2 linked regions of the Parafrankia discariae genome follow. The protein of the gene in region 1 interacts with the protein of each later gene in a pairwise test. Links are inferred from orthologs where the notes say so. Each region holds a gene or a part of one and is shown on either strand. Other genes may lie near its edges.

What was found.
Region 2: the proteins of nth (region 1) and aceE interact in binary tests that used the Escherichia coli proteins (3 or more experiments, as listed by UniProt). The link is inferred for Parafrankia discariae from one-to-one orthologs.

The regions. Positions count from the first base shown.
Region 1 is NZ_KB891285.1:176,705-181,385, reverse strand. Bases 1-2,853 are described here. They hold nth (endonuclease III), read left to right. Parts: upstream 1-990; coding sequence 991-1,716; downstream 1,717-2,853. Other genes in these bases: B056_RS0133950 (cupredoxin domain-containing protein), read left to right, coding at 2,438-2,853; B056_RS0133955 (NUDIX hydrolase), read left to right, coding at 1,713-2,441; B056_RS0133965 (hypothetical protein), read right to left, coding at 635-871; B056_RS0133970 (Crp/Fnr family transcriptional regulator), read right to left, coding at 1-333. Also shown: more of B056_RS0133950, read left to right, coding at 2,854-2,854; B056_RS0133945 (MarP family serine protease), read left to right, coding at 2,874-4,055; B056_RS0133940 (alpha/beta fold hydrolase), read right to left, coding at 4,065-4,681. UniProt on the Escherichia coli protein: DNA repair enzyme that has both DNA N-glycosylase activity and AP-lyase activity. The DNA N-glycosylase activity releases various damaged pyrimidines from DNA by cleaving the N-glycosidic bond, leaving an AP (apurinic/apyrimidinic) site.
Region 2 is NZ_KB891203.1:20,921-35,293, forward strand. The notes cover bases 2,890-6,236. They hold aceE (pyruvate dehydrogenase (acetyl-transferring), homodimeric type), read left to right. Parts: upstream 2,890-3,201; coding sequence 3,202-6,036; downstream 6,037-6,236. In the rest of the region: B056_RS42680 (DUF4234 domain-containing protein), read left to right, coding at 505-1,230; B056_RS0111040 (DUF3052 domain-containing protein), read right to left, coding at 1,590-2,027; B056_RS0111045 (secondary thiamine-phosphate synthase enzyme YjbQ), read right to left, coding at 2,463-2,852; B056_RS0111055 (hypothetical protein), read left to right, coding at 6,697-7,536; B056_RS0111060 (bifunctional phosphatase PAP2/diacylglycerol kinase family protein), read right to left, coding at 7,574-9,211; B056_RS44330 (DUF5999 family protein), read right to left, coding at 9,425-9,778; B056_RS0111065 (glycosyltransferase family 2 protein), read left to right, coding at 10,124-11,674; B056_RS0111070 (hypothetical protein), read left to right, coding at 11,765-14,230; B056_RS0111075 (CoA-binding protein), read right to left, coding at 14,231-14,373. UniProt on the Escherichia coli protein: Component of the pyruvate dehydrogenase (PDH) complex, that catalyzes the overall conversion of pyruvate to acetyl-CoA and CO(2).

The sequences.
Region 1 (4,681 bases):
GGGCCGCAGCGCGGTGTGCTCCAGCGCGACGAGCGACGCGTCGGTCACGGCGGTCGCCGTCGCGGTGCGCGGCCCGGGATCGAACAGGGAGAGCTCTCCGAACAGGTCTCCCGGCCCCATCACATACAGCAGGTTCTCCCGCCCATCGGCGGACTGGCGTCCTATCTTGACCTTGCCGGACAGGACCACGAAAACGCGGTCGCCGACATCCCCTTCGCGGAACAGCACATCGCCACGGGTCACGTCCTGCCGGTCCAGGTGATCGGAAAGCGCCTGGCGGTCGGGCTCGGACAACCCGGCGAACAGCGGAACGCGGGCTAGCAGATCGTCCACGCCCTGAGCATGCCAGGACGCGGGACGCAGAGCACGGTCAGGGACCCCCATCGGCCTGACCAGGTCACGCAGATGCACCCGAATGCTCTGTTCTGATACGTAAAGTGACGCAGGAAGGACCACCAAAGTGGTTCAGGTCACAATCTGCTCAGTACGGCCGATCGGCACCGGCCCGATCGTGCCACTTCCGGCGGGGGTCACATCGGCACAGCCCGACCCAGTTCAGGAGGGTTGTCGGAGGGTCGTTCGGGGGTCTGGAGGGCCTGACACGCGACACGCCCGGGGCCGCCCTGGTTGCCCGTCAGGCGGCACGGTGCTTGCCCGGCGGCGTGCGGCGAAGCCGGCGCCGGTAACGCTCGAGCGCGGCCGGCAGGCCCTGCTGGACGAACGTGGCGACCTCGTCGGGGCGGGCGCTGTCGAGGAAGCCCTCGAGCCCCTTGCCCGTGTCGGCGGCGTTGAGTGGCCGCTCGACCCGCTCCATCGCCAGCAGGAGCGCGAGCAGCACCAATGGGAACGTGATCGCGGCAAAGACAAACATGGCCTGTCCATGGTCGCCGATGTCGGCCGCGAGCCCGCACCCGGGGGGTCGACGCGCCCTGCCGGACCACGGCGAAGCGACGGGTCCCGCGGGCTGACCCGGCGGATACGCTGCGAGGCATGGCAACCACCGTCGACGCGCAAGCCGAGACGGCGCTGGCGCGCACCCGGCGCGCCCGGCGGATCGTGCGCGCCCTCGGCGAGCTCCACCCCGACGCCCGCATCGCGCTGCATTTCAGCGGTCCGCTGGAGCTTCTCGTCGCCACGGTGCTGTCGGCGCAGTGCACGGACAAGAAGGTCAACGAGGTCACGCCGGGCGTCTTCGCCCGCTACCCCACCGCCGCCGCCTACGCCGCCGCGGACCGCGACGAGCTCGAGGCGATCCTGCGGCCCACCGGCTTCTTCCGGGCGAAGGCGAACTCGCTGATGGGCATCGGCGCCGCCCTGGTCGAGCGTTTCGACGGCGAGGTCCCGGGCCGGTTGGAGGCCCTGGTGACCCTGCCCGGCGTGGGCCGCAAGACCGCGAACGTCGTGCTGGGCCATTATTTCGGCGTCCCCGGGATCACGGTCGACACCCATGTCGGGCGGCTCTCCCGCCGTTTCGGCCTGACCACCGAGAGCGATCCCGTCCGGGTCGAGAGCGATCTCGCCGCGCTGATCGAGCGGCGCGACTGGACGATCGCCTCCGACCGCATGATCTTCCACGGCCGCCGGGTGTGCCACGCCCGCCGGCCGGCCTGCGGCGCCTGCGCCGTCGCGCGGCTGTGCCCGTCCTTCGGTGCCGGCCCGACCGAGGCGGCCGAGGCGGCCCGGCTCGTCCGTGGGGACGCCGAGGCGGCGCGGTGAGCGACCCCGCCCCGGTTCCGCCGTGGCTGACCGCGCTGGTGGCGGCGGTGGGCGACGGCATCCCCGTCCAGACGCGACACAACCGTCAGACGCGGCCGGGTGGGCGGGCCGCGGCCGTCCTGATCCTGTTCGGGGAGGGTCCGCAGGGGCCGGACGTGCTGCTCCTGCAGCGGGCCGCCGACATGCGCGACCACGCCGGGCAACCGGCGTTCCCGGGCGGTGGCGCCGACGAGACCGACGCGTCGATGGCCGCGACGGCGCTGCGCGAGGCGGAGGAGGAGGTCGGGCTCGACCCGGCCGGCGTCGAGGTCCTGGCCACCGCCAGCCCGCTCTACCTGGCGGCGAGCCACTTCCTCGTCACCCCCGTGCTCGCCTGGTGGCGCGCGCCCAGCGCGGTGGACGCGGTCGACCCGGCGGAGACGTCCTCGGTGGCCCGGGTGCCCGTCGCGGAGCTCGCCGACCCGGCCAACCGGATCCTGCTGTGGCATCCGTCCGGCTTCGGCAGTCCGGCGTTCCGCGTCCGCGGTATGACCGTCTGGGGCTTCACCGCGGGCGTCCTGGACGCCCTGCTGCGGGCCGGCGGGTGGGAGCGCCCGTGGGACACCACGACGAGGGTGGACGTACCCGAGATCACCGCGGCGATCTCCGCGGCCATGGCCCTCCCCCGCGCGGTGGTGGAGCCGCGGGAACCACTCGGCGAAGCGGGCGGTACCGTCGGAAGATGACCTCAAGATCCGCTCGATCGGCCCTGGTCGCGCTGGCCACGGCCGTGGCGGTGCTCACCGCGCTGACCGGGTGCGGGAGCGGTGGCGACGACGCCGGCCCACCTTCGGCCGCGGCGACGCTGGCCCCGAGCGTCAGTGACGGTGTCCAGGTCTTCGCCGTGGTCGGCCAGGTGGACCAGACGTTCTCCGCCCGGGAGCTCGTCGCCCACCCCGGCACGATCCGGGTCGACTTCTCGGTCGCCAAGGGGTCCGCGCCGCACAACTTCGTCATCTCCGCCATCCCCGGTGCCACCACGAGGATCGTCAGCGCCGGCAACTCACAGTCGATCACGTTCACCGCCGACAGGCCCGGGCGATATCCGGTGGTCTGCACCCTGCACCAGGGCATGACCGCCACCCTTGTGATCGTCTGAGCTCGGCCGACGAGCCCCGGTGAACCTTCTCGATCTCGTTCTGATCGTCCTGGTCGTGATGTTCGCGGTCTCCGGGTATCGCCAGGGGTTCGCGGTGGGGGCGCTGTCGTTCGTCGGCTTCCTCGGCGGCGGCGTACTCGGCGCCAAGGTGGCGCGGCCCTTCGCCGAGCTCATCGGCCGCGAGGAGGACGGCGCGCTGGTCGGCCTCCTCGTCGTGGTCGGCCTGGCCCTCATCGGGCAGGTCGCGGGCACGGCGCTCGGGGCGACCCTGCGCGGCCGGCTCACCTGGCGGCCGGGCCAGCGGCTGGACTCGGTCGCCGGCGCCGTGCTCTCCGGCGTGTCCGTGCTGCTGGTCGCCTGGCTCGTCGCGACCGCCGTCGACCGTTCGCCGTTCCAGACTCTCGCCCGCGCCGCCCGCGGGTCCGAGGTGCTGGGCGTCGTCGACACCACCATGCCGGACGACGTCCGGCACACCTTCTCCGACCTGCGCCGGCTGATGGACGACCAGGGCTTCCCCGAGGTGTTCGCCGGCCTGGACGGTGAGCGCATCGTGGCCGCCGACCCACCGGACCCGGCGATCGTCGGCGCGCCCGCCGTGCGGGACGCCGCGGCGAGCATCATCAAGGTGCGGGGGCAGGCGCCGTCCTGCGGGAAGCAGGTGGAGGGCACCGGCTTCGTCTTCGCGCCCCAGCGGGTGATGACGAACGCGCACGTCGTGGCCGGTGTCACCGAGGCCGTCGTGGAGGTGGACTCCGGGACGCTGCGGGCCGAGGTCGTGCTGTTCGACCCCGACCGGGACGTGGCCGTCCTGTATGTGCCGGGGCTGCTCCGGCCGCCGCTGCGCTTCCAGTCCGAGCCGCCCGGCGACACCGGCGACTCGGCGGTCGTCGCCGGCTATCCCCAGGACGGCCCGTACACCACCGTGGCCGCGCGCATCCGCAACGAGCAGACCGCGCGGGCGCCGGACATCTACTCCCGTGGCACGGTGCGCCGCGAGATCTACGCGATCCGCGGGCGGGTCCGGCCGGGCAACTCCGGCGGGCCACTGCTCTCCAGCGCCGGAACGGTCTACGGCGTGGTCTTCGCCGCCGCCACCGACAACAACGACACCGGGTACGTGCTGACGGCCGACGAGGTCAGCGAGCCCGCGCGGCAGGGAGCCCAGGCCCTCGTGCCGGTGAGCACCCAGAGCTGCGACTGACGAGCGGGGTCACCGCCGCCCGGACTCCGATCGGGCGTCTGGTGCCGGTCCGGCGTCCGGTGCCGGCTCGGGCTCGGCGTCCGGTGCGGGCTCGGGCGTGGCTTCGGCGGTGGGGGCCCGGTCGGGCGTGATCTCGGCCAGCCAGGCGATCAGGTCGCGGGTGACGGTGTCGGGGTCCTCCTCGTGCGGGAAGTGGCCCAGTCCGTCGTACAGCCGCCAGGAGTAGTCGGCGGCCACGTGGCGATCCGACCCGGCCGCCGTGGACGGCAGGAAACAGCGGTCGAGACGTCCGTGCAGTTGCAGCGTCGGCACCCGCACCGGAGTCCGGAGCAACTCGGCGAAACGCGCCCCGTCGGGACGGAACAGCGAGCGCACGGCCCAGCGGTGGTACTCCAGGGAGCTGTGCGCGACGCCGGGAATCCGCATCGCGCGGCGGTAGCGGGCCTCGGTCTCCGGTGTCGGGTAGCCCGGTCCGCCCCAGTACCTCAGCAGCTCGCCGACATACGCCGCCCCGTCGGCGACGAGGCGACGCTCAGGCCGCCACGGCAGCTGGTAGGCGGCCAGATGGCGGCTGGCCAGGCCCTGCCCGCGGGGGTCCACGGCGATCTGGCGGCGGATCCGCAGCG
Region 2 (14,373 bases), on another replicon or contig:
TTCGCGTCCTGCGGTGCTGTTCGACCTCTCGGTCTTCGCGACCTGTCGGTCCTCTCCGCCAGCATGCCACCGCCGAGCGCGGCCTTGCGCTCCGGCTGCGGCCGGTGTGCCGGATCCGGCGGGTAGGCCAGGACCGCGCACGGCGGCGGCGATGTGGTGTCGACGTGGTGCCGATGCGCCGAGACGGCGCAGACAACCACCCACGCCCACGGCGGCACTCGAAGATGAGAAACCGGAAACAGTCTCACAACGTGCCTGGCCGGCCGCGGATGGCACTTTTCCGGTCAGCGAAGCCACAGGAAGGCGCGGGAGCAGGTTTCTGGGACTCTGGTGCCCTAGTCTGACCGGTCAACGACCGCGGCGAGCAAGTCGTGCCGGACAAGGACAGAAGGTGACCGGGCGGAGTGTGCTTCTCCGGCCGGCGCCCCGGCTCGCGGCAATGCCGCGGACGGGGCCGCACAGCGGCGCGTCGGGCGTCCCGCGGATGCCGACAGCAGGGAGGTCGTGACCACCTTGACCGATCACATGCCGCCGTCCGGCCCACCTGGCTGGGGACCTGGCGGCCACGGGGGCCCCGGCGGATCGTCGTCCGGGCCCGGCGGTGCCTTCGGATCGTTCCCGGACGGCCCTCCTGGAGCGCCGCACGCAGGCCCGCGCGGGTTCGCCGGCGCGGCCGAGCCAGCGGGCGCTCCCGGCCCGTACCCGGATGGTCCGGGCGGCTACCCGCCGTTCCCCCAGGAGGGCGCGAGTCCCTACCCGCCTCATCCCGGGGCCGGGCAGACCTATCCCGTCCCGCCCGGGTACGGGCCGCCGCCGGCCGGTGTGCCGCCGGTCGGGGCCGGCATCCTCGGGAAGCGGCGTAATCCGTTCGGGGTGTGGCTCGGTCTTCCCCTGATCACCCTCGGGATCTACGGCTTCGTGTGGGTGTACAAGACCAACAAGGAGCTGGCCGCCTACAACTCGCGGATCAAGGTCAATCCGACGTTGTCGCTGCTGGCCTTCCTGCTCGGCTGGGTGCTGATCGTCCCGCCGTTCGTGGCGGCGTGGCGGCTGGGGGCCCGGACGGCGCAGGCGCAGCGTGCCGCGGGCCTGCCGGAGCTCAGCCCGGGGATCGCGTTCCTGCTCTGGCTGATCGGCGGTGGGCCGCTCTATCTCCAGTACGAGATCAACAAGATCTGGAGCCGCTACCCCGGGGCGGTGGAAGGTCAGCAGGTACCACTCAGCCGCTGAGGAACCGCCGAGGAACCGCTGAGCCGAGCCGCGAGGCGGGGACAGCGGGGCGGGGATCGGAATCAGCACCGCGGGCCGTGACGGCCCGCGGTGCCGTGACGCTGGTCACCTGGTGCCGTGCCGCTGGTCACCTGGGTGCGCCGGCCGGCCGGCGCCGGTCGCGGACTGTCAGCCGCGGGCCGCCTGCCGGACGGGTACGCGGATCACCCGTCCGCGGGCCGCGCCACGGGCCGAGTCACAGACCTGGCCGCGGGCACGGCTGAGGAACCGTCGGCGATCGTGTCGCGCCGATCGGTCACGGCCCCGATCGCGAAGACCGCCGCCGCTGAGGCCTCGGACGCTCGCGGGCGCCCGGGGCCTCAGCGGTGACGGACCCGCTGGGACTTCGGGGCGGCCAGCCGCATCCCGGCCCATTCGGCCGCGACGCTGACCGTGCTGGTCTGCACCAGACCGGCGGTCGGCACGGCGTCCAGGACGTCGCTGGGCTCGACGTGGCCGTCACGGCCAGCCTTCGGGGTCAGCAGCCAGATCACGCCGTCCTCGGACAGCTGCCTGCGCGCGTCGATGAGGGCGTTGGCAAGATCACCGTCATCCTCGCGCCACCAGAGGAGCACGACGTCTACGACGTCGTCGGAGTCCTCCGGGACAAGGTCGGTGCCACTCGAGGTCGTGACGGCGTCCAGGAGGTCCTGGGCGATGTCATCGTCCTCGTTGAGTGACTGGACCAAGGTCCCGGCCACGACTCCCAGACGTTCCGCACGGCGCTGACCCTCGGCGTTCGCCGCGGTCGGACTCACCCTCCGCTACCTCCTGCTCGTCTACACGACGCTCCGCGGTCGCGGGGCGCCCCGGTCGTGGGCGGACCGGTTCGGCGACGATCCGCTCACGCGACCCGCCGTGGGCCTAGTCCACCGGACCACCCGGTGGGTGCGCAAGTGCCACGCCGGGGGTTGTGGACAAGCAGGGGGATGCCGGCCGTTCCACAACGATCTCCGCTGACACAATCTCGCTACCCCGGGGCCGCCTCGTCAACCCGTCCCACGAAACCCACCGACACGATCCCACCATCGATCCAACCTGCGGGTATGTGATGTCGGACGTCTCCTGACCGTTCTGATGATCCCAGGTCCGGCGCCGGGGTGGGCGCACTGGCCGGACTTTGCCCGCCGGGCGGAGCCGACCGGGCCGGTCGACGGAGCCGACCGGCCCGGTCGGCCGCGCGGGAACCCCGGTCAGCCGCGCAGGAAGGAGAACCGGACGGTCCGCTCGAGGTTGTCCACATTGAGGTCGACGAGGGCCACCGACTGCCAGGTGCCGAGCGCGAGCCGCCCGTCCAGGACGGGAACGGTCAGGGATGGCGGGATGATGGCCGGCATCACGTGTGAGCGGCCGTGCCCACGGGAGCCGTGGGCGTGTCTCCAGCGGTCGTCGGCGGGCAGCAGGTCGGCCAGGGCGGCGAGGAGGTCGTCGTCGCTGCCGGCGCCCAGCTCGAGGATGGCCACGCCTGCCGTCGCGTGCGGGACGAAGACGGACAGCAGTCCGTCACCGTGGCCGGCGACGAACTCGGCCGCCGGCTCGGTGAGGTCGACGACCCGTTCGTCGCGCCCCGTCCGCACCGTCATCGTCTTCGTCTCCACGGTGGCGTCCTCCCTCGGCCTCCCCCGGCGGGCGTCCACAACTCGGGCGCACGTATCCACAACCATCCCGCACCTGTCGGTGCGACCGGCCCGCGCCACCCCGGCGCCCGGCCGGCGGCCCGCGCAGGTGGGCCGTGTCCAGGTGCTGGTCAGACGGCCGTCGCGGCGTGTTCACCGGCGCGCCACCGCCTCGGTGCCAGACCACCAACAACTGCCTGTGCCGATCCAGTTTCTCTACCGCACAGTAGGCAGGGCGTGCGTGACGGGCGTGTCGAGACGGAGCACGATAGTGAGAGGGCATCGGCACAGGAGCTAACGGAGAGCAGGAGTAGGCGTGGCGCAGGACACAACGCGGAAGTTCTCGGTCATCACCGACGGGCTCCCGAGCCAGTTGCCGGACATCGATCCGTCCGAAACCAGCGAATGGCTCGAGTCGCTCGACGCGGTGATCGAGGAGTCCGGGCGAGGCCGGGCACGGTTCCTCATGCTCAAACTCCTCGAGCGAGCGCGTGAGAAGGCCGTCGGGGTACCGGGCCTGACCAGCACCGACTTCATCAACACGATCCCCCCCGAGCAGGAACCCTGGTTCCCGGGGGACGAGCACGTCGAACGGCGGATCCGGGCTTATATCCGGTGGAACGCCGCCATCATGGTCAGCCGTGCGAACCGTCCCGAATACAATGTCGGTGGCCATATCGCCACATATGCCTCAAGTGCCAGCCTGTACGAGGTCGGCTTCAATCATTTCTTCCGGGGCAAGGACCATCTGACGTCCTCCCCCGGCAGCGATTCCGGGGACCAGATCTTCATCCAGGGGCACGCCTCCCCCGGCATCTACGCCCGCGCGTTCCTCGAGGGCCGTCTCACCGAGGCGCAGCTGGACGCGTTCCGCCGGGAGGGTGAGCCGGGCGGCCTGTCCTCCTACCCGCACCCGCGGCTGATGCCGGACTTCTGGGAGTTCCCGACGGTGTCGATGGGCCTCGGCCCGATCGACGCCATCTACCAGGCCCGGTTCAACCGCTACCTGCTCAACCGCCAGATCAAGGACACCTCGCGCAGCAAGGTGTGGGCCTTCCTCGGCGACGGCGAGATGGACGAGCCGGAGTCGATCGGCGCGCTCGGGGTCGCCGCCCGCGAGGAGCTGGACAACCTCATCTTCGTGGTGAACTGCAACCTGCAGCGCCTCGACGGTCCGGTCCGCGGCAACGGCAAGATCATGCAGGAGCTGGAGTCGCTGTTCCGCGGCGCCGGCTGGAACGTCATCAAGGTCGTCTGGGGCCGCGACTGGGACCCGCTGCTGGCCAAGGACACCGACGGCGTCCTCGTGCACCGGATGAACACCACGCCCGACGGCCAGTTCCAGACCTACTCGACCTCGTCGGGCGACTACATCCGGGAGCACTTCTTCGGCGCCGACGCCCGGCTGCGCCGGATGGTCGCCGACCTGGCCGACGAGGACCTGAGCAAGCTCTCCCGCGGCGGGCACGACTACCGCAAGCTGTACGCGGCCTACAAGGCGGCCACGGAGCACACCGGCCAGCCGACCGTGATCCTCGCCCACACCATCAAGGGCTGGACGCTGGGCAAGGACTTCGAGGGCCGCAACGCCACGCACCAGATGAAGAAGCTCACCAAGACCGAGCTCAAGGAGCTGCGCGACCGGCTCTACCTGGAGATCCCCGACTCGGCCCTGGACGGCAACCTCCCGCCGTACTACCGCCCGGGCCCGGACTCCGAGGAGATCCAGTACATGCGGGAGCGCCGGGCGGGGCTCGGCGGGTCGATCCCGCGCCGCGTGGTGCGGGCCCGCACCCTCACCCAGCCGCCGAAGTCCATCTTCGACGACCTGCGGAAGGGCTCCGGCAAGCAGCCGGTGGCGACGACGATGGCCTTCGTCCGGCTACTCAAGGACCTGATGAAGACCAAGGAGATGGGTGCCCGGTTCGTGCCCGTCATCCCGGACGAGGCGCGCACGTTCGGGATGGACGCGATGTTCCCGACGGCGAAGATCTACTCGCCGCACGGGCAGCGCTACGAGGCCGTCGACCGGGAGCTGCTGCTCTCCTACCGGGAGTCCGAGTCCGGCCAGATGCTGCACGAGGGCATCAGCGAGGCCGGCTCGATGGGTTCGGTGATCGCCGCCGCCACGGCGTACTCCACCCACGGCCAGCACATGATCCCGGTGTACGTCTTCTACTCGATGTTCGGCTTCCAGCGGACCGGCGACCAGATGTGGGCGCTCGGTGACCAGCTCGGCCGGGCCTTCCTGCTCGGCGCCACCGCGGGGCGCACGACCCTGAACGGCGAGGGCCTGCAGCACCAGGACGGCCACTCGCTGCTGCTGGCGTCCACGAACCCGGCGTGCGTGTCGTACGACCCGGCGTTCGCGTTCGAGATCTCCCACATCGTCCGCGACGCGCTCGACCGGATGTACGGCGAGCGGAACGAGAACGTCTTCTACTACCTGACCGTCTACAACGAGCCGGTCCCGCAGCCGGCCGAGCCGGCCGGGGTCGACCCGGCCCAGATCATCGCCGGCATGTACCGGTTCCGCACCGCCGACGCGCTCACCGGCGGCGAGGGGGCGTCCGCCGGGCCGGTCGAGGGTGGGGCAGCCGGAGGCTCCACCACGGCGCAGGCGCAGCTGCTGGCCAGCGGCACGGGCATGCGCTGGGCGCTGGCCGCCCAGGAGATGCTGGCGGCCGACTACGGCATCGCCGCCGACGTGTGGTCGGTGACCTCGTGGAACGAGCTGCGCCGGGAGGCGCTCGTCTGCGAGCGGCGCAACCTGCTCAACCCGGAGCAGCCGCCGGCCGTGCCCTACGTCAGCCAGATCCTGGACGGCGCGCCGGGCCCGGTCGTCGCGGTCTCGGACTGGATGCGCGCCGTCCCCGACCAGATCTCACGGTGGGTGCCGCAGCAGTACACCTCGCTGGGCACCGACGGCTTCGGCCGTTCCGACACCCGGGCCGCCCTGCGGCGCCACTTCAACGTCGACGCCGAGTCGGTGGTCGTGGCGACCCTGGAGGCACTGGCCCGAACGGGTGATGTCGAGCAGGCCACCGTGGACGACGCCATCCGCCGGTACGGGCTGCGCAAGGACGGCGTCGGCGAGGCCGCTCTCGGCACCGGTGCCGAGGAGCGGGACGACCAGCCGGTCTCCGGCTGACCCACCCCGCCGCCGGCGGCCGGCCCGGCCCCTGGTGGCGGCCGGGAACGGTCCTGGCGGACCGCCGGACCTGGTCCTGCGGGGCTCCCGAGACGCTCGGGGGCCCCGCGGGCACCAACCACGGACGCACCGCCCACAACACGGTGTGACGACGCTCGCCACACCCAACACCACTCTGCGTAACCGAACACGGCACTAACTCCCCGTGTTCACGGAGCTCCGGGCGTGCACCGGCTACCATCTGCACTCCAACGGCGCCACCAGCCCAGCACTCCGTGTGACAAGCTGTCACCGGCAATCGGTTCCGGATCGTCACCGGCGACACTATTGTCTCGGGAGTGACATCCACGGCCGATGGCCGGCCGACGCTGTCATGCGTCGGCCAGGGGTCGGCCAACAGCCGCGGGATGTCCCCCACGGCGCACGGCATCGCGCCACGGCACCGGCCCGGCGAGGGCTGGGGCGTGGCCGACGTCGCGTGGCCGGCCCGCGCAGCTACCGGCGCGCGTGGCCCCCGCCGTCCGGAGTACCGGCCGGCACTCGGCGGGCCCCGTCGCGACCTGGTCGCCACGAGATCGAGGAGGAGCACGTGACGCGTGTCCCGAGGACCACCGGTCCGGCCGCCAGCATGGCGGCCACCCGCCAGCCGGGCCGGCAGGCATGATCCTCCGGGCCCGCCGCATCGAGCGGCTGGAGGAGCATCCGAACCTCCGCGGGATCCTCGGCATCCTGGCGCAGCTCGTGCACACCTCCGACAGCGAGCTGGTGGCGCTGGCCTCGCTGTGGCGCAACTCCGGCCAGCTGGCCTCGGCCCGGGACAAGGCGCTCGCCCCCGACTCCCCGCTGATCGTCGAGGTCCTGGCGGCCTTCGACGCCCTCTCCGCGATCTACGCGGACGACCTGGCCGGCGCGGAGTACGTGACCCTCGACCCGGCGATCACCGCCACCGCGCTGCGCGCGATGCGCGACGCGCTCGCCGGCGCCTACGCCAAGCCGATCCTGAACCGCTCCGAGTACACAGCGCTGCTACGGCCGTGGCGCACCGTGTACCCGCGGGTCCGCTCACACGAGCCGGACCTGGGCCCGGCCGCCGCCGACGTGAAGCGGGTGCTGTCCACGCTGCCGCGGCTGGCCCGCCGCTGCCACGACCAGGCCAGCCTCGAGGTCTTCGACGGCCTGCTCACCACGGTGCTCACCCGCGACGACGACGCCCACCAGATCGCGATGGAACGAGCCTTCGACAGCGCCGTCCTGACCGGGCGGCGGCGGGTGTGGACACTGGTCCGCCGCAGCGCCGCCGAGGGCTTCTGGCGGCTGTGCCCGGCCTGCCGCCGGCTCGCCACCGCGCCGGACTCGTCCTCGGACGAGCGCGTCATGGAGCTGTGCGCCGACCTGGCCTGCGCGCTGCTGGTCGAGGACCTGCTCGACCCGGAGGTCTTCGCCCGCCTCACCACCCCGCTGCGCGCGCTGATCCCGCTCCAGAGCCCTCCCGGGGACTGACCGGGGGCCCCCGGGCAGCGGGAGCAGCGGGCACGGTCTACTCGGGCCGGTACACGACGAGGCGGGCACCGCTCGTCGTGATCGCGATCCGGCGGATCCCCTCGGTCACCTCGCCGTCGCTGGCGAACGGCAACGGCGAGGGCTGGCCGGAGGCGATCCGCACCCGTTCCACCGTCCGCTGCTCGTAGACCCGGGAGCGGCCGAGACGACCGGTCAGCACCGCGCCGACGAGCCGGAACCGGGCCAGCGGGGCGGTCGCGTCGACGACCCGCAGGTCGAGCAGGCTCTCGTCGAGGCGGGTCCGGTAGGTCGGGGCGAACCCGTCGGGCAGGTAGCGGCCGTTGCCGACGAAGACGAGCCAGACCCGTCGGGTGACGCCGTCGATCTCCACGTCGAACGGCGGGTCGCTCCACAGCACCCAGCTCAGCGCGAGGATCATCGCCGGCCACTTGCCGATCCGGCGCTCGAAGCGCTCCCGGACGCCGACCATGTCCGGGTAGCCGCCGAGGCTGGCGGTGTTCACGAAGATCCGGCTGAACCGGGAGTCGCCCGCGCCGATGCCGTCGACCCGGCCGACGTCCACCGCGACGGCCGTGCCCTCGCGAACCGCCTTGACCGTGTCGCCGGCGCTGTTCAGGCCGACGTCGGCGGCGAAGTGGTTGAGGGTGCCGGCCGGGAACACGGCGAGGGGAAGGCCCCGGGCGAGCGCGGCCGTGGCCGCGGCGTTGACCGTCCCGTCGCCGCCGGCGACGCCGAGGACCCTGCTGTGCGCGGCGACGCGCTCCAGGGCCTCGGTGACGTCCTGGTCGGGGCCGACCTCGACGACCTGCGCGCCGGGCAGGTCGGCCCGCAGGACGGCGACGAGGTCGGCGTGGTGACCGGCGCCGGAGCGGGCGTTGACGACCACGCCGAGGCCCGTCCCGTCCGGCAGGGCCGGGGCCCAGGCGGACGCCGGCCGGGCCCGCGCCGGTGACCAGGGACGCCGCGGCATCACCTTGGTCGTCAGCAGCCCGGCGCCGATGCCGAGCACGGCACCCGCCACCACGTCACCCGGGTAGTGGGCACCGACGTAGACCCGGGAGAAGGCGACCGCGGACGCGAGGGCCGCCACCGGGACGGCCGCCGCGGGTGCGTCGAGCGCGACACCGGTGGCGAAGGCGGCGGCCGACGCCGAGTGGCCCGACGGGAACGAGAAGGTCGTCAGGTCACGGCCCAGCCGGCGCAGCGGCGGGATGCCGTGTGTCGGCGGCCGGCCGCGGCGGAACAGCAGCTTGGCCGGGCCGTTGGCGACGGCGCTGGCGACGCCCAGGGCGAGCAGGCCGCGCATCGCCGCCGGCCGGCGCCGGCCCTTCGTCGCGCCCAGCGCGCCCGCCACCCCCCACCAGAGCATGCCGTGGTCCGCCGCGTGGGAGAGCCGGGGCAGCAGCGGGTCCACCAGCGGCCGGGCGCCGGCGATGGCGGAGAACATCGCCCGGTCGACCGTGATGAAGGTGCGCACGAAACGCCGGCCGATCGCGACGTCATGCCGGACGAGCAGACGGGCCAGCTCACCGGCCCGGGCCAGATCGCCGACGCGGGACGAATCGCTCCCACCGGGCAGGTCGCGGGAACAGGCGCTGTCACGGGGACGGGCGCTGTCACGGGAACGGTGGACGGGCCGCGGAATCCGCCGCATGGACGTCACGCCGGAACCGTACCCGTTCGTCCCATCCGCGGGCAGGCGCGCGGACCGGGACGCCCGCGGCCTGGTCTCCGCCCGGCCGGGTGAACCACGTTCAGGTGGTTCGCGCAGGCCGGACCGGCATCAGCACCCCGCCGCCCTCGTTCCCCGAACCGGGGTTCCCCGGGCTGTGGCGGGTCGGACCGCGGTTCGCCGGACCGCGGCGGGTCAGACCGGTGTCGGCGCGGCGAGCGCCCCACGACGCGGCGCGGGAGGCCGGGGTACGCACCCGGGCCTCGGCAACGGGCGTCGCGGCTCCACGGTGCGACCGGTGGGCAGGATCTCCCCCGTGTCCTCGAAGAGGATCACCCCGTTGCAGAGCAGGCTCCAGCCCTGGTCACAGTGCCTGCTGGTGACTCTCGCCGCGTCGTGGTCGGCGCTGTCGGCGGCCGGGCAGGGCGGACTGTGCTGGCATTTCCGCCGCGTGAGGGAGGAGGCGGAGGCGGGGTCGCCGGACGGCTCCGCCTCCCTGGTGGGCGCCGGCACGGCCGGGGCCTGGTTGAAAACACTTCCTTGGTGCACGAGCACCAGAGATTACGCCTCTCCGTTAGGCACGTCACACGGGGGCGCCTGGGCGCCCACCGGCGTGTCACGCCGTACCCGGCCAGCCGGGGGCGGGTGTGGGCGTCCGGTGAGCCGGGGCGTATCTCCCCGTGGCCGTAGGCGAGGGTGGCTGCCCGGCGCTCACGCATATGGGTAGATTGCAGCCCGACGCCGAGCGTTCGACCTGCTCGGACCAGAGGATTGGTCCGAGCCGACAGGCGGGGCCCGGCCTCGTCGGTCGATCGTCGCGGCCGGGCCGGTCCGGGATGCGAACCATCAGGTTCGACCGGCGCACGTCTGCTCCTGGCCTGTGGGGGGTCACGCATGGTGAACGACTCGCGTACCACCGGCGGTCCGCCGCCGGAGACCGTCGGCCCGCTCGCCGTCGGCCCGCTCGCCGCCGACACCGACCGCGCCGACGGCGGTGATCCCGCCGACCGCCTCGAGGTCTCCGTCGTCATGCCGTGTCTGAACGAGGCGGAGTCGGTCGGCGTCTGCGTCCGCAAGGCGCTGGCCGGGCTGGCCGCCGCCGGGGTCGCGGGCGAGGTCGTCGTGGTCGACAACGGCTCGACCGACGGCTCCGCCGCGGTGGCGGCCGCGGCCGGCGCCCGGGTCGTCGCCGAGTCCCGGCGAGGCTACGGCAACGCCTACCTCGCCGGCTTCGCCGCCGCGCACGGCCGTTTCCTGGTCATGGGCGACTCCGACGACACCTACGACTTCGCCGACCTCGGCGCGCTGCTCGCCCCGCTGCGCGCCGGGCGCGCCGACTACGTGCTGGGCTCCCGCTTCGCGGGGGAGATCCTGCCCGGCGCCATGCCCTGGCTGCACCGGTACGTCGGCAACCCGCTGCTCACCGGCATCCTGAACCGCCTGTTCGACGTCCGCTCGTCCGACGCCCATTCCGGGATGCGGGCCTTCACCAGGGACGCCTACCGGCGGATGCGGCTGCGCTGCGAGGGCATGGAGCTCGCCTCCGAGCTCGTCATCGCCGCGCGCCGGGCCGAGCTGCGGATCGAGGAGGTGCCGATCACCTATCACCCGCGGGTAGGGGCGTCGAAGCTCCACTCCCTGCGGGACGGTTGGCGCCACCTGCGGTTCATGCTGCTGCTGGCGCCCAGGCACCTGTTCGTCCTGCCCGGCCTGGTCCTGTTCGGGCTGGGCACGGCCGGCCAGCTGGCGCTCCTGCCCGGTTCGCTCGACGTCGGCTTCCACCGGCTCGACCTGCACTTCTCCGTACTGTTCGCGCTGATCGCGCTCCTCGGTTGGCAGCTGGTGCTGCTCGGGGTCTTCGCCGACGTCCACAACCACGCCGCGGGGTGGCAGGAGCGCCGCCGCTGGCCGCTGACGTCGATCCACCGCCGTTTCACGCTGGAGCGGGGTCTGGCGGCCGGGGGCCTCCTGTTCACCGTCGGCTTCGCGATCGACTGCGTCATACTCGCCCGATGGCTGGCGAACTCGATGGGGCCGCTCAACGAGCTGCGTCCCGCCCTGCTCGCCATGTCGCTGATGGTCCTCGGCGCGCAGACCGCCTTCGGGTCGTTCTTCCTGCGGTTGGTGACGGCCGGGCCGAGCGGCGGCCACGGCCGGGCCGGCTGGGCGCCCTCGACCGGACCCGCCGCCTCGGTCCCAGCCTCGACCGGTGCCGGTGCCGCGGCACCGGGTTCGGGCTCGGGCTCGGGCATCGCCGGCCCGTCGGAGGCCTCCCCGCCGGTCGGGGCGGCGGGTCCGACGGCTCCGACCGGGACACCGGCGCCAGACGGAGGAGCGGGTCAGCCCACCCGTACCGGTCCGGAAAGCCATGAGAACGACGAGGAGGCGGCGTTCCTCGCCGCGCCCCCACCCGCCCGCGGGGGAATTCCCGCCCACCAGCACTGAGCGCTCCGAGCGGGTCTCACCGTGATCCACATACACAATCGGGGGCCCAAAGGGGACCATTTGGACAATTCCGCGGAACGATCGTGGACCATGGGTGCCGTGACGGCATCTGGACAGCTCCACGCCTCCGGACCCCGCGGCGCGCTGGAGGTCCCCGGCCGATCCCGACCCGGCGACGGCGACGCCTGGACCACGCCCGCGGTGAGCCCGGCGACCGGTGACGACGGGGGTGGCGCCGGGGGCGGCGCCGGCCACCACGTCGCCCAGGGGCCGGCCGTGGGCCCGTTCGAGCTCGAGCCCGAGTTCGCGACCGAGCCCCACTCCGAGCCGACCCGACGAGGGCGGCCGCGCCGGCGGTCAGCCTCCGGACGGCGCTCCCCGCTCGCCCGACACTCCGTCTTCGGCGTTCTCCTGTTCGCCGGCGTCGTGCTCCGGCTCGTCACCACCTACGCCTACCGACCCGCCTTCGAGTTCAACGGCGACTCGTACGCGTACATCCGACTCACCCGGCTGTCAGAACCGGACCCGATGCGCCCGGCTGGCTACCCGGCGTTCCTGCGCGCCCTGAGCGAGACCGGGGCCGACCTGTGGGTCGTCCCCCTGGCACAGCACGTACTCGGGCTCCTGCTCGCGACGGCCCTCTACGTGCTGCTCGTCCACCGCAGGGTGGCCGCGCCGATCGCCGCGCTCGCCACCGCGCCGATCCTGCTCGACGCCTACCAGATCGTGATCGAGCACTTCGTGATGGCCGAGACGCTCTTCGCCGTCCTCCTCGTCGCCGCCGTCGTCGCGCTGATGTGGTCGCGCCGGCCGTCGGTGTGGGCGTTCGCCCTGGCCGGGCTGCTCCTCGGCGCGTCGGGCCTGGTGCGCACGATCGGCGTGGCCGTCGGCCTGCTGGCCTTCGGCTACGTGGTGCTGCGCCGGGTCGGCTGGCTGCGGGTCGGGGTCTTCGCCGTCTTCCTGGCCGCGCCGCTGATCGCGTACGCGTCCTGGTTCCAGTCCGCGCACGGGAAGATCGGGCTCACCGGGGGTGACGCCGCCTGGCTGTACGGCCGGGTCGCCCCGATCGCCGACTGCGCCCAGCTCGACCTCGAACCCGCCCAGCTCTCGCTGTGCTCCCCGCACCCGGTCGGCGAGCGGCCCGACCCGAGCTACTACGTCTGGGACCGCAACAGCCCGAGCAATCAGCTCGACGTCCCCGCCGACGAACGCGACCGGCTCCTGAACGACTTCTCCCGGCAGGTCATCACCCGGCAGCCCGTCGACTACCTGCGCATGGTCGGCTCCGACATCGCGCACTACTTCGAGCCGGGGCGCCGCGTCGGGCCCCGGGACTGGCCGGACGCCACCTGGCGCTTCCCGACCGCTGACGAGCCCGGCTACCTGCACAACGACGAACCGCTGCTCGGCCTGCACGGGGAGGACGACCGGCCGGACCGGACCGTGATCGAGCCCTGGGCCGGCGATCTGCGCGCCTACCAGAGCCGGGGCTTCACCCCCGGCCCGGCGCTCGCCGTGGCCGGCGTCCTGGGCCTGCTCGCCTGCCTGGCCGCCCTGCCCCGGGTCGTTCCGGCGGGCCTGCGCGGAGGTGACGGGCGGGCCCGCTGGCACGACCTGACCGCGGAACGCCGGCGCACCGGCGCCGACTGCCTGTTCCTGGTCGCCGCCGGGGCGACGATGATCGTCGTCCCCGCGGCCACCGTCTGCTTCGACTACCGGTACCTGCTGCCGGCGCTGTTCCTGCTGCCGCCGGCCGCCGCGCTCGCCGTCCGGCAGGGCCACCTGCTGGTCGTCGCGTGGCGTGAGCGGCGCGAGGCCACCGAGACCCCCTGGCGGACGCCTCCCGGCCCGGCCGGCCTCGGCCCGGCCGGGCCGGACACCGACGGCGACCCGTCCGCTCCCGACCCGTTCGACACCGCCGAGGCCGGTCCGACCGGCGGCGGGGCGGCTCGCGGCGGGGCGGCTGGCGGCGGGGCGGCTGGCGGCGGGGCCGCCGGTTTCGGCCCGCCGGGTGATCGCGACGATCCGGACGCCCCGTTCGCCCTCGGCGGTCTCGGCGCGCCGCCGGGTGGCGTGAAGCCGCCCGTCCCGCCGACAGCGCCCATCCCACCGACAGCGCCGCAGCCACCGGCAGCGCCGCAGCCACCGGCAGCGGCGAAGCCGGCGGGGCCGACGCCGCCGACGGATCCGGCCCCGCCGGCGGCGTCGGCCAGGCCGGCCCCGCTGCGCAGTGGGCCGAACCCGGGCGCGGCGGCGGCGCGGCGGCGGAACCCGTCCGGGACACCGCCCCTGCCGAAGCGTGCGCCCGGGGTCACCCTCGAGGAGAGGAACCGCCGGTCACGCCCCGACCCGGCCGGCGGAGCCGCCCCGGAGACCCCGCCCGGGCGGGCCACACCGCGACTCCGACCGGTGAGCCTCGGTCCGGACGCCCGGATGCCCACCCCGGGCAGCCGGCCCGCGGCGCGCGGCCCGGCCCCGAACGCCTGGGACGACCCGACGGCGCCGCCTACGAAAGCCGAGCCCGATGCCGGGGACGATCCGACCTTCCCCGGTTGATCAGCGCCAGCCGAGCAGGCGGGGCCCGTCGATGCGGGGGCAGGCGTCCACGACCACGTCGAGCCCGGCGTCGCGGGCGCGGGCCTGCGCGGCCTCGTCCCGAACGTCAAGCTGCGTCCAGATCGCGCCGGCGCCGATCTTCA